4 regions of the Halobacillus sp. 12SKB genome follow, and region 1 is predicted to be linked to each of the others. Evidence: predicted binding sites of a transcription regulator. Region 1 holds the regulator's gene; each other region holds the start of a gene.
The links. The regulator Rex, encoded in region 1, represses fermentation and respiration genes when NADH is low (regulators of the CRP and FNR family bind a similar motif). The targets are predictions, from matches to a motif close to TTGTGAAATATTTCACAA.
Positions count from the first base shown of each region.

Region 2: ACQ4XT_RS17130 (cytochrome ubiquinol oxidase subunit I) is a predicted target of Rex. The motif match lies at 1,835-1,852, and genes of this name have one in related genera.
Region 3: cydD (thiol reductant ABC exporter subunit CydD) is a predicted target of Rex. The motif match lies at 1,823-1,840, and genes of this name have one in related genera.
Region 4: ACQ4XT_RS02360 (helical membrane plugin domain-containing protein) is a predicted target of Rex. The motif match lies at 1,619-1,636, and genes of this name have one in related genera.

Region 1 is NZ_JBRFWR010000001.1:648,356-651,503, reverse strand. Features, by position in the region: gene abc-f (ribosomal protection-like ABC-F family protein) at 1-315, opposite strand, end outside; gene moaC (cyclic pyranopterin monophosphate synthase MoaC) at 476-958, shown strand; gene ACQ4XT_RS03150 (redox-sensing transcriptional repressor Rex) at 974-1,633, shown strand; gene ACQ4XT_RS03145 (GNAT family N-acetyltransferase) at 1,694-2,248, shown strand; gene ACQ4XT_RS03140 (SDR family oxidoreductase) at 2,283-3,104, opposite strand.
Region 2 is NZ_JBRFWR010000001.1:3,436,465-3,439,612, forward strand. Features, by position in the region: gene ACQ4XT_RS17125 (cytochrome d ubiquinol oxidase subunit II) at 1-390, opposite strand, end outside; gene ACQ4XT_RS17130 (cytochrome ubiquinol oxidase subunit I) at 387-1,748, opposite strand; gene ACQ4XT_RS17135 (ABC transporter ATP-binding protein) at 2,505-3,148, opposite strand, start outside.
Region 3 is NZ_JBRFWR010000001.1:879,627-882,774, forward strand. Features, by position in the region: gene cydC (thiol reductant ABC exporter subunit CydC) at 1-72, opposite strand, end outside; gene cydD (thiol reductant ABC exporter subunit CydD) at 69-1,796, opposite strand; gene cudC (choline uptake/conversion transcriptional regulator CudC) at 3,085-3,148, shown strand, end outside.
Region 4 is NZ_JBRFWR010000001.1:484,073-487,220, reverse strand. Features, by position in the region: gene ACQ4XT_RS02370 (cytochrome P450 family protein) at 1-295, opposite strand, end outside; gene ACQ4XT_RS02365 (aldo/keto reductase) at 492-1,409, shown strand; gene ACQ4XT_RS02360 (helical membrane plugin domain-containing protein) at 1,773-2,204, shown strand; gene ACQ4XT_RS02355 (NAD(P)/FAD-dependent oxidoreductase) at 2,222-3,148, shown strand, end outside.

The DNA of each region.
Region 1 (3,148 bases):
TTCCATGGAGCGGAGCTCTTTTTCCAAGTCCTTCAGGTGGGTGAACACCTTCTCCATCTCGTTCCAAATGGTCTCCTCAGACTGCAGCCCTGTATTTTGGGCCAGGTAGCCCATCGTGGTTTCTTTCGGTTTGAAAATATTGCCCTCATCGTGACTCATTTCACCTGCCATCATTTTAAGCAGGGTCGATTTTCCTGCTCCGTTTCGACCGACGATGGCGATCCGGTCGTTCATCTGCACTTCCAATTTGATATTCGATAAAATCAACTCGGCGCCGAAACGCTTCGTCAATTGGTTCAATTGCATGAGAATCATGTCGTTTCACCTCAATAAAATCAGTGTATCTCATAGGCGCGTCCCCTAGCAACACAATGCTCCTGAAGTATGTGAAATCTTTAACGACTTCCGTTTGATTTTTTGGTAGAATAAGAGTAGTGTTTCAATCAGTACTGTTAACAAAAAGGGGTAGAAGAAAATGGCGGAGTTCAGTCATTTCAATGATCAGGGCCGCGCCCGTATGGTGGATATTTCAGACAAAAAAGATTCCGTACGGACGGCTGTGGCAGCAACGAGTGTACAAGTGAACGAAGAGATTTATCATAAAATCACCAACCATGAGATTGGAAAAGGGGACGTGCTTTCCGTGGCTCAGGTCGCAGGGATCATGGCAGCGAAAAATACGTCTGACTGGATTCCGATGTGTCATCCGTTGTCATTAAAAGGTATCGATGTGTCCTTCGCTTGGGAAACAGAAGACCAGCCGACATTAAACATTGAGGTTTCTGTTAAGACAAAGGGAAGCACAGGGGTGGAAATGGAAGCGCTAACGGCCGCCTCCGCCACAGCCCTCACGGTTTACGATATGTGCAAAGCGTTAGATAAAGGAATGGTCATCGGCCCGACCTACTTGAAAGAGAAGACAGGCGGGAAGAACGGCGACTATACGAGAAACAGATAAAGGAGTCCGGTGCTAATGGATATCGAACAAACGAAGATTCCACAGGCGACAGCGAAGCGGCTTCCGCTCTACTATCGCTTTTTGAACAACCTTCATACCCAGGGCAAACTGCGTGTGTCTTCGAAAGAACTGAGCGATGCGGTCAAAGTCGATTCAGCGACGATCCGCCGCGATTTTTCCTATTTCGGAGCACTCGGGAAAAAAGGGTACGGCTACAACGTCGAGTATTTGCTCTCCTTTTTCAGAAAGACGCTCGACCAGGATGAAACGACACGTGTCGCATTGATCGGTGTCGGAAATCTGGGTACGGCTTTCTTGAACTATAACTTCACGAAAAACAACAATACGAAAATCGAAATCGCCTTCGATGCGAACGAGGAGCGGATCGGTTCTGAGGTCGGTGGTGTCGGTGTCGAGCACATAGACGATTTAGAGGAAAAGCTCGGCGACATTTCCGTTGCCATCCTCACGGTCCCATCATCGGCCGCTCAAGGAATTGCGGACCGGCTTGTGAAAGCGGGGATCTCAGGCATCCTCAACTTTACACCAGCGAGGATCAGCGTGCCTTCGAATGTAAGGGTCCATCATATCGATCTTGCCATCGAGCTGCAGGCGCTCGTTTATTTCCTGAAGCACTATCCACTGAACGAAGGGGAAGTGGAACAAGACCAATAAGAAAGAAAAACGAGTGTGAAATCATCTGGTTTCTCACTCGTTTTTTTAGGGGGAAAGAATTTGGAAACGTTCACGGTAGGATCAGAAACTGAAAGATTGGTTATCAAACCACTTGAAAAAAGTGATTATGAAAGCTGGCTGCATGGATTCGAGAGCCGTCTTCCGTCCAAGCACCGGCATGATGAAGGACAGATCGATATGAGTGAATGTACGAAAGAATGGTTTGGTGAACTGGTGGAGAAACACCAGCAGCTGGCTGTAGGGGATACAGCTTACGTCTTCGGCATTTTTCTAAAGGAAGACCATACACACGTAGGGATGATTGATTTCTCTACCTTAGTAAGATATGACTTTCAGTGGGGAAGAATCGGGTATGCTTTACATAACCAACATTGGCAAAAGGGCTTCGGAAAAGAAGCCGTGGCAGAAGCATTACAGCTCGCTTTTCATCAATTGAATTACCACCGGGTCGAGGCTCATATCAACTTGGATAACTCTCCCTCCATCAAATTGGTGGAAAGTATTGGGTTGCAGTATGAGTGTACTAGAAAAGGGTTCATTCATGAGTTTGGGGAATGGACGGACAACTTGATCTACTATAAGAACGCGGAATAAAAAAAGCTCAGCCTAACGCTGAGCTTCTTTTATATTATTCTGTGTTCTCTTTCCAGCTTTTGTCCATGAGCATCTTGCCAGGCCATGTGTAAGCCATGATGCCACCATCCGCAGTAATGTCTTCTCCTGTCACATATGAACTTTCATCCGAGGCAAGGAAAAGGGCGACATTCGCCATTTCTTCCGGACGTCCGAGCCTTCCCATCGGTGTAACCCATTTATTCGCTTCACGGAACTCCCGGCCTTCTTCTTCCTGTTTCGTTCCGGCAAGCTCCTGAACGAGTGGCGTTTCGATGGTGCCTGGGGAAATTGAATTGACACGGATGCCTTCACGCGCATAGTCGATCGCCATCGCTCTCGTGAAGTTCGTGATCCCGCCTTTCGCTGCGTTGTATCCGGAGCGGTCGAGATCCGCGGCCTGGCCGGACATGGATGATGTATTGATGACTGATCCTCCATTTTCAAGCATAAGCGGGAGGATGTATTTGCTCGTCAAAAAAGTTCCTCTCAAGTCTACAGCGATGATTTGATCAAACAGCTCGACCGGATATTCGTGGACCTTTCCGCCTTCTTGATCGACACCTGCATTGTTGAACAGGATGTCGACCTTCCCGTAATGCTCTTTGATGTAATTGGCAAACTTCTGGACACTGTCCACATCGGAAACATCAAGCTCTACGGCTTCTGCTTTTCCACCTTTGCTCTTTACTTCATCCACGGTTTTCTGTACTTCTTCTACATTAATATCGCCGCAGACCACCTTCGCTCCTTCACTGGCGAATCGTTTTACGGTCGCCGCACCGATCCCGGTTGCAGAGCCTGTGACGACGGCGATTTTATTTTCTAAACGTCCCATATTAAACAACCTCCTTTTGTCGTTGGTATGACTTTTTCCCCCAT
Region 2 (3,148 bases), 2.8 Mb from region 1:
AGACGCCGGGATGAGCAGGCCTGTTGCTCCATATAAAAACATATAGAGGGAGTTATCCTTTGAACCATAGTTTTCAAACGCATAGAAAGATCCTCGGATGGCGAGCAGAACAATCGCTATACTTCCTGGTATAAGCAAGGTTTGTCCGAAGTAGTACGCCATATCCGGGAAAAACCCGACGAGTCCAACGAAAAAGAAGACGAAAAAGACGTTGGTCACTTCCCATACGGGCGATAAATAACGTGAAATCAGCTGATTGATCAAATGATCCTTCTTCGTCATTCGTGCGTAATAAGCGAAAAAACCGGCTCCAAAGTCGACAGAAGCGACGATTAAATACCCATAAAGGAAAAGCCATAGAACCGAAATCCCAATCAATTCATAACTCATACGTCACCCTCCTTGCTTGCAGCGGCTGTCTGAGGATAACGATGTTCCAGTTCCAATTCAGCCGGTTTACCTTTGAAAATTTTCCGTAATGTGATGAGACATCCCATAGCCAGTACAAGGTACACAGCTGCAAATAGAATGAACATCCAGAATACATACGGAGAGGTTGTCGCCCCTTCTGCGACAGTCATGAAACCACGTAAAATCCATGGTTGGCGCCCTACTTCTGCGTAAATCCAGCCAAACTCGATCGCAAACATCGTCAGAGGACCTGTAGCTACAATACCCCATAATAGAAGTGGGTTGTATTCGTTCCACCTTTTAATCTTCCAAAAAATGAGGAATAGGAGCGAAATGCCGAGTGTGTAGAATCCGATGCTGACCATGAGGTCGAACATGTAGTGGATCCATAGAGGCGGCCGTTCCTCTTCGGGTGTTTCATTCAATCCTTCAACCTCTGCATTAAAGTCTCCGTGTGCAAGAAAACTCAACGCGTTCGGAATCCGAATCGCATTCTCTACTTCATTGTTTTCATTTAAGGTACCGAAGACAACAAGGTCCGCACCCTCCTCTGTCTCAAAATGCCACTCCCCTGCCGCCAATTTTTCCGGCTGGTACTCAGCAAGAAATTTAGCAGAAAAGTCGCCGGCAACAGCTGTCAGAATCGCAAATAGAAACGTCATCGTAACCGTAAGCTTCAACGCTTTTTTATGATATAACGATCCCTTTTTTATAAGAATGATAAAAGCTGCAATACCAGCAAGTACAGCCGCGGCTGTTAAATAAGAAGAAGAAATAACGTGAAACACTTTCGTCGGGGTCGCAGGGTTGAACATCGCCGCAAGCGGATCAACCGCTGTAAAGCGCCCGTCCTCCATCTCGAAACCCTGAGGTGTGTTCATAAAAGAGTTGACTGTGGTAATGAAAAACGCAGACAACGTACCACCAATGACCACGGGAATCGATAAGATCCAGTGGTAGATCGGCTTTTTGAAACGGTCCCATGTATATAAATAAATGCCTAGGAATATCGCTTCAAAGAAAAACGCGAACGTTTCCATAAAAAGCGGTAACGCAATGACATTCCCCGCCAACTGCATAAAACTTGGCCAAATCAATGATAACTGCAGCCCAATAGCCGTACCTGTCACAACTCCGACAGCTACAGTGATCGTATAGCCGCGCGTCCAACGTCGGGCAAGCAATGTATAGTGTGGATCTTTTTTCTTAATTCCGATGAGCTCGGCAATCGATACGAGCACAGGAACACCGACTCCAAGCGTCGCGAAAATCGCATGGAAAAGCAGTGTCATAGCCGTTAGTGCCCGGCTCACTTCAACGGTTTCAAAACCAAACATCTTTGTTCCCCCTAACTAAAATCGGTCACTACTACCGTTAGTATAATGCGTGAAAACGGTTCATGGTTAGATGGTTGTTGACGATTTTGTGACATCCTTCACAAAGTGTCCATTTTATGAAAATGTTACCCGATCTCTTTGTTGTTGTCGAACGTTATGCCTGTATCTCTTCTTCCCTATTGCTCAATCTAATTAACTTAAGAATGCACACCGCTTCTTCCATTAAAGCTCCCTATTCTTGAAGACTAAGTTTCGAGACTTTTGTTGAGTGGATGGGGGCTGCGGGGAATGACTCGCTTTCCGCGGGAGCGCGGTGAGCCTCCTCGGACTGCGTCCTGCGGGGTCTCACCCTGCACTTTTTTCCCGCAGGAGTCTCGCCATTCCCCTCCGCCCACTTTTCGTAAGACATTCTCGAAACTACCTTCAAGTAATAAAAGCTTTTGTAGTTAAGAATCCTATACCGACGCAGATTAAGCAGGATTTCACTACACAACTAGGCACGTTACTATAAGAGGGATTTCGAGAACCTCATTTGGTAAAGGGGCGGAGGGAAACGGTGAGACTCCTGTGGGAAGTGCGTGGTAGATGAGACCCCACAGAGCGTTAGCTCGAGGAGGCTCATCACTCGCCCACGGAAAGCGAACCTTTTCCCGGAGCCCCTAAACTCCAACAAAAATCTCGAAATCAAGTCTTACACCATCCTGCCATATATTTGAACAAAAAAAGACACCGGATGACCGGTGTCTTTTTGAAAAATCATATAGCATCGAGCATTTGGAACTGGGCTTTAACAAGGTCGTAGTACTCGCCTTCCTGGTCCATCAATTCATCATGCGAACCTTGCTCGAGGATGCGGCCGTTTTCCAGAACGAAAATATTGTCCGCTTCCCGTATGGTCGACAAGCGGTGCGCAATCATGATCGCTGTCCGTCCTTTAAGCAGTTTACGGAGCGCCTGTTGGATTTTCAGTTCTGTTTCAGTGTCGATACTGGCGGTCGCTTCATCTAAAATTAGAATTCTAGGATTGGCAAGAAGCGCGCGGGCGAAGGACAGGAGCTGTCGCTCACCGGCGGAAAGGATATTTCCGCGTTCTTCTACTTCTGTTTCATATCCATTGTTCAAACGCTGGATAAAGTCATCGGCTCCGACGACTTTCGCGGCTTCCATGACTTCTTGATCGGAAGCATCGGGACGTCCGAAACGGATGTTTTCCATGATCGTCCCTGAGAAAATGAAGGTATCCTGGAGGACGACACTGATCTGCTGACGCACACTATCAATCGTGGCATCTTTCAAGTCTACCCCATCAATTTTGACAGCTCCCTTAGTCGGATCATAAAAGCGGCTGATCAAGTTCGCAATCGTCGATTTACCAGAACCGGTATGACCGACAAGAGCCA
Region 3 (3,148 bases), 230 kb from region 1:
GAAAACGATGGAAAGCACAATGTCCCTTTTTTCCAATACAACTAAATGGATGACTTCCTTCAATTCTTTCATGCGGAGTCCCCTCCTTGCTGGACGGTCACCATGTCCCTGTATTCCTTCACCGTTTCAAGTAATTCTTCGTGCGTACCTTTTCCTAATAGATGACCACGATCGAGCAGTAGAATTTGATCAGCCTTTTTGATCGTATGCAAACGGTGAGCAACAGTGATGAGCGTCGCTGTTTTCGCAAGTTCCTCAAGAGAGGCTTGCAACACCCGTTCCGTTTTCAAATCCAGTCCTGTTGTCGGCTCATCAAACAAAATGACGGAAGGCTTTTTCAAAAAAGTACGGGCAAGAGCGAGGCGTTGTTTCTCGCCTCCAGAAAGCCCGCGTCCCGCTTCGCCGATCAGGGTGTCGTACCCTTTTTCCAATGAAGTGATCAAATCGGCGATGCCTGCTTTCTCAGCAGCCTGTTGAATTTCTTCCCTAGAATGATTTCCCCGCCCGCCAATCGCGATGTTTTCAAAGATCGTTCCTGAAAATAAATACGGATGCTGGGAAATGTAGCTCACCTGAGAAAACCATTCCTTTTCCTCATAGTCAAAGAGGGAGCGATCATTGATTTTGACAGCTCCAGAAGATGGTTTAGCAAGTCCGGCTAAAAGGTGCAGCAGTGTCGATTTCCCCGCACCACTTTTACCAACGATGGCAGCCTGGTTATACGGTTTGATCGTTGCCGTTAAACCCTCCATGGCAAACCCTTTTTCATAAGAAAAGCTCACTTGTTCGAGCTTAATTTCAGGAGGCTGGTCACTTTGAATCTTTCCTTTTCCCCACTGGATTGGTTGCTCTTCTTTTTCAAGTTCTTCCGTAAGCTTGTTGGCAGCTCCTGAAGCGCCTCTCCCTGTATGAAAAGCACTACCGAAGTCTTTCAGCGTCAAATAAAACTCAGGAGCAAGAATCAGAATAAAAAAGGCGGTGAAAAAGGAAACACTCTCATAAACGACGAGCCGGATGGCAATCTCCAATGCGATTAATCCGATGCTGAGCATGGAAATGAACTCAAGCATCAAGGAAGAGACAAAGGCGACTTTCAACACTTCCATTGTTGCATCACGGAAACCAAGACTGCTCGACTCAATCTCTTCCTTTTGCTGCTTGGAACGTCCGAAAAGCTTTAGTGTCGTCAAACCTTGAAGCGTATCAAGAAACTTTCCGGAGAACGTGTTCAACTTCTCCATCTGCTCTTCTGATTTCTTTTTTGTCATCACGCCGATGATCGCCATAAATAACGGAATAAACGGAGCTGTGATCATCATGATCAGCCCTGAATAGATATGCTGGGTGAACACTACGATAAGAATCATCAATGGGATGATCATCGTCTGGATCATTTGTGGAATATAACTGCTGAAATACCCGTCAATCTCGTCTACGGAATCCATCAGCACACTGACTTTCCTTCCCGATTGTCCTTGTAAGGAGGCTTGAACGGGGTTACGCGCGTACTTCTCAATAATCGATTGACGGAAATAACGCTTCGCTTTGGAAGCAAGCTTTATGCCTGTCCGCCCGTTCAGCCATGTAAACAGCGTCCGTCCAGCGAGCACAAATAGCAATCCTGCAAGAAGTGGCAGGATATCCTGAAAACGTTCCTCACCAAGAAAAATCCGATCGACAATCGCAACGAAAAAATAAGATTGACCTACGATTGTGGCACCAATCAACACGGATGTGAGGACCAACAGCATGAAAACTTTTCGATCTGAGAAAGCTAGTCTGCTGAGGTGCTTCATTTATATAAAACCCCTTATAAGCCATTTTGTGAATGATTTCACATTGATATCATTATAATGCATGAAGCCGATGATTGCTAAAAATAAAACCGATGATTCTATGACAATTCTATAACATCGTCTCCTTAATAAACAGCTACCATACGTAACCGGCAGGCATCATTTTTTGGCACCTTTTCTGTATCATTCCCCTCTATGTAAGGAAGGAGACATTTTAATATTTTGGAAAAAGCTTTCATGAGCCCCTGTCCTTTTTCAGAATCAAGAAATTACTTATTTGTGACCTGCGGTGCTGTCGAAGAAAGCCCCACTTTCAAGGGTGGACGAAATGAAAAAAGCCTACAGGTTTCGTCTCCTGAAGGCTTGGAAGAATGCATAATTATGTTGAAAGAGTCCTTGTGCGCTTCGTTTTACTGCAGATGCTGCCGTTTCATCTGCAGTCATCGTTTACGAAGTGCGCCCAGGTTAAGCAGCGCGTCGGTATAGAGAAAGAAGTTCTTTCAATTAAAGGGGATGTGTTTGGAGATTATATCAAGCTGAGGTCCTCGCAGCTTTTATGTCATATTCATGTCTTGTTTGGTCTAATGTCCTCTATCTTCGGTTTCACGGCCTGCAATCTTCGTTGTTTTTCTATTTGTAAAATTACACCTCATGACCATTCTAGAGAATTCGTTGGGCAATGTTTTCCGCAGCGAATATTTCCTGCTACAATCTTTGTCTTTTTGCGGTCGCTTGACCAGTGAGAACCAGCCAGAGCATATATAAGAGAGTGAGCAAGCATAACGGCCTCCTCTTTACATTGGTTATTTCAATCTTTAAGACAAGCTCGAAATCTTCTTCTGGGAGAGATAGGGAAGTTTTGAATCTTATTAGGTTTCACCAAAAAGTATTCCTTCGTCTCTCTCTTTTCATGTCATCAAATGATTACCAGTTGCCCTGCTGTACTTCTTAGCTTACACGTCTGCAGAGTCGATTGATCCACCTCCAGATGATTTTCACAATCAACAAGTGACCCGTCCCATTCACCGTTGATTCCTTCCTTTTGCGATATCGTTAATTTTGTTAATAAAAAATTTAACTTTTTGAATACTTTTTACGTTAACAAGCCTTGGTAAGCTTGTCAAAGTGAAATTTTTTTTAAATCGGCTATAACCTATGAGATGATAGGGCTTAAGGCGATTTTTTTCTAAAATGGATTTTGACAAGCGATTTTTATTCGTTAAGATAAAGTCTGTAAAGAAAAAATTTAATAAAGTTAATTGCTTTTACGCCTGTGAGGAGGTTTTTAATGACAAATCATCATGAAGAAAGCTCCCGACAGACCATTGAGCACGCGAAAGGACTTGTGATCG
Region 4 (3,148 bases), 160 kb from region 1:
GTTTGCGCAGACGTGTATGGTCGGGTGGATCCACGTCGAGCATCATGTTTTGGAAGATATTGAAGTCGTTTGGGTCCGTGTCTTGAGGTGAAGAAGAAAATATTTTGCTTTGATCCTTAATGAAACTGGGTAATTTCAACAGCTCTTTTACGTGATCGTATTTTGTAATCATCCAGGAATGATTCATCGCGTCACTGTTCATCGGAAAAATTGGTTGATCTCTACGAAGTTCTTCGTAAAACGGATAGGCCCCTTTTTTGAAGTTCGACTGGTTAAGTGTTTCCATGTTCCCCATTCAAAGTTCCTCCTCTGAAATGATCTGTCTACCTTGGATTATATAAGGGAATGAGGATAATTGGAAATAAAAGGAGTACCAGGTCATCCATAATCTGGATGACCTGGTACTCCTTTTACTGGTAAGCGTTATTTCTTAAGGTTTTGAGGGAAAGTGATAAGATAAAGATAGGTTTGGAATGAAAGGTGGAAGCATAGTGAAGAAAATTCAATTAGGGAAAAGTGATTTACAGGTCGGGGAGATTGCGCTCGGCTGTATGAGAATGAGTGAATTGAGCACGAAGGATGCAGCGGAAGTGATTACAAATGCAGTCGAGAATGGGGTCGACTTATTTGATCACGCCGATATTTATGGAAAAGGCGAATCGGAGTCCGTATTTGCTGACGCCCTCAAAACGACGGATGTGTCACGTGAGGACATCATGCTCCAATCGAAGTGTGGCATTCGCAATGGTTTCTTCGATTTTTCTAAAGAACACATTTTAGAGTCTGTAGACGGAAGTCTGAAGCGGTTGAATACAGATTACCTGGACAGTTTTCTGCTCCACCGTCCAGATGCATTAATGGAGCCGGAAGAAGTAGCTGAAGCATTTACCACACTGAAAGAAAGCGGAAAGGTACGTTACTTCGGTGTCAGCAACCAAAACCCGATGCAAATGGAACTACTAAAGAAATATATGGGAGAAAGCCTGATCGTCAACCAGCTGCAACTCAGTATCGTCCATACGCCGATGCTTGATGCAGGATTCAACGTGAACATGCAAAACGATCCGGCCGTCGTCAGGGACAGCAACGTCTTGGAGTACTGCCGACTGAATGATATTACCATTCAAGCATGGTCGCCATTCCAGCACGGAATGATTGAGGGTCCTTTTGTAGGCAATGACGCTTTCCCGGAAGTGAACGCCAAACTTCAGGAACTGGCTGAAAAGTATGACGTGACGGATTCTGCCATCGCGATTGCCTGGATTCTTCGTCACCCTGCAAACATTCAACCAGTCGTGGGGTCAATGAATACGCAGCGAATGCAGGACATTGCTAAAGCTTCTCATATTGTCCTTTCCAGAGAAGAATGGTACGAGCTTTATCGAGCTGCTGGTAATGACTTACCTTAACATCTGTTGGAGGAGGCTAATCGGGTCATGGTTAGCCTCTTTCTCATATGGAGAACCTTTCTTCATATAAAACAGGGAGAAATTAGAATGAGAAAATATCTTTAGCGAATGATAAGAAGAGCGATAAATCCGTCTTTTTGATTGAAAATGCTGTAAAAAGAACGGGGATTATGAAAAAAATCACGATTGTAAGCGTTTATTTTGTAAGAATGTGTTGTGCTTCACAAGATTATATTTTACTCTAGTAACGTTAGCTATAAAATGGCACTCTTACTGTTTTATAACAGGTAGAGCTTTCGTTGCTTGTACTAGTTATTTACTTATAAAAAAATGAGCCTCGGGCTCAAAAAAGGAGAAGTGGATATGGCAGATTCATTCACAACAGAAAAAGACGGGCAGACAAACGTTGCTCGTGACGAGCGTGAACTGCTCGACCAACTACTGGAACCTGAAGTACAGGAATCTTTGACTGTTCTTGTGAAAGAGCTTCCGAAGCTTACCGAATTGGTGAAGATTCTTTCAAGCTCCTACGACACCGTTCAAGCGCTTGCGACGGATGAAGTTCTGAAAAAAGACACGGTTGAGTTCATGTCAGAAGTGGCTGAGCCTCTCAAACATTCCGTGAAGGAAGTAGCTCAGAACGCAATCGAAGCGAAAGATCATGCGGAAAGCAGCTCAGAAGTCATCGGACTATTCGGCTTGATGAAGATGTTGAAAGACCCTCAAGCTCAAAAAATGTTCCGTTTCGTTAACGCATACTTAAAAGTATCCGCTGAACGCAATCACAAAGAGTAGGAATTGGAGGAATCAACATGTCAAAAGAAATCGTCATTCTAGGCGGCGGTTATGGCGGGCTTCTTGCCGCTTTGTCTGTGCGCCAATACATGGACGCTTCTGAAGCGAACGTCACAATCATTAACAAAACCCCGACACACCAAATCATTACAGAATTGCACCGTTTGGCAGCAGGTAACATTTCTGAGCAGGCGGCAGCGCTTCCTCTTGAAAAGTTATTGAAAGGAAAAGACATCAACCTTAAGGTTGCGACCATCGAGTCCTTTTCTGTCAATGACAAAAAGATTTCACTGGAAGATGGTTCTGAACTGTTCTATGATGCTTTGGTCGTGGCACTGGGTAGTGTAACGAACTACTTCGGCATCCCGGGACTACAGGAACACAGCATGGTCCTTAAATCCGCAGAAGATGCAAATAAAATCCGCGAACATGTGGAAGCTCGTATTCGTGATTATGCAGCGACGAATAACGAAGCAGATGCCCACATCGTTATCGGTGGCGGCGGCTTGACTGGTGTTGAGCTTGTTGGTGAATTGGCTGATGAAACACCAGCAATGGCTAAAAAATATGGTGTCAACCCTGATGAAATCAAGCTGACACTTGTAGAAGCCATGCCGAAAATTTTGCCGATGCTTCCTGATCACTTGATCGAAAGAGCAACGAAGAGCCTTGAAAAACGCGGCGTAGAATTCCTGACAGAACTTCCTGTCACAAATGTTGAAGGAAACGTCATCGAGTTGAAAGACGGCCGTAAGCTGACGGCGAATACGTTCGTTTGGACGGGTGGAGTTGCAGGAAACCCACTTGTCGGCGAATCCGGCATTGAAGTGAATCGCGGACGTGCGTCTGTGAACAACTATCTTCAGTCCGTATCCCACAAAGACGTCTTTGTTGTTGGTGACAGTGCCGTTTACTTCAAACCAGGTGATGAACGCCCGCAGCCA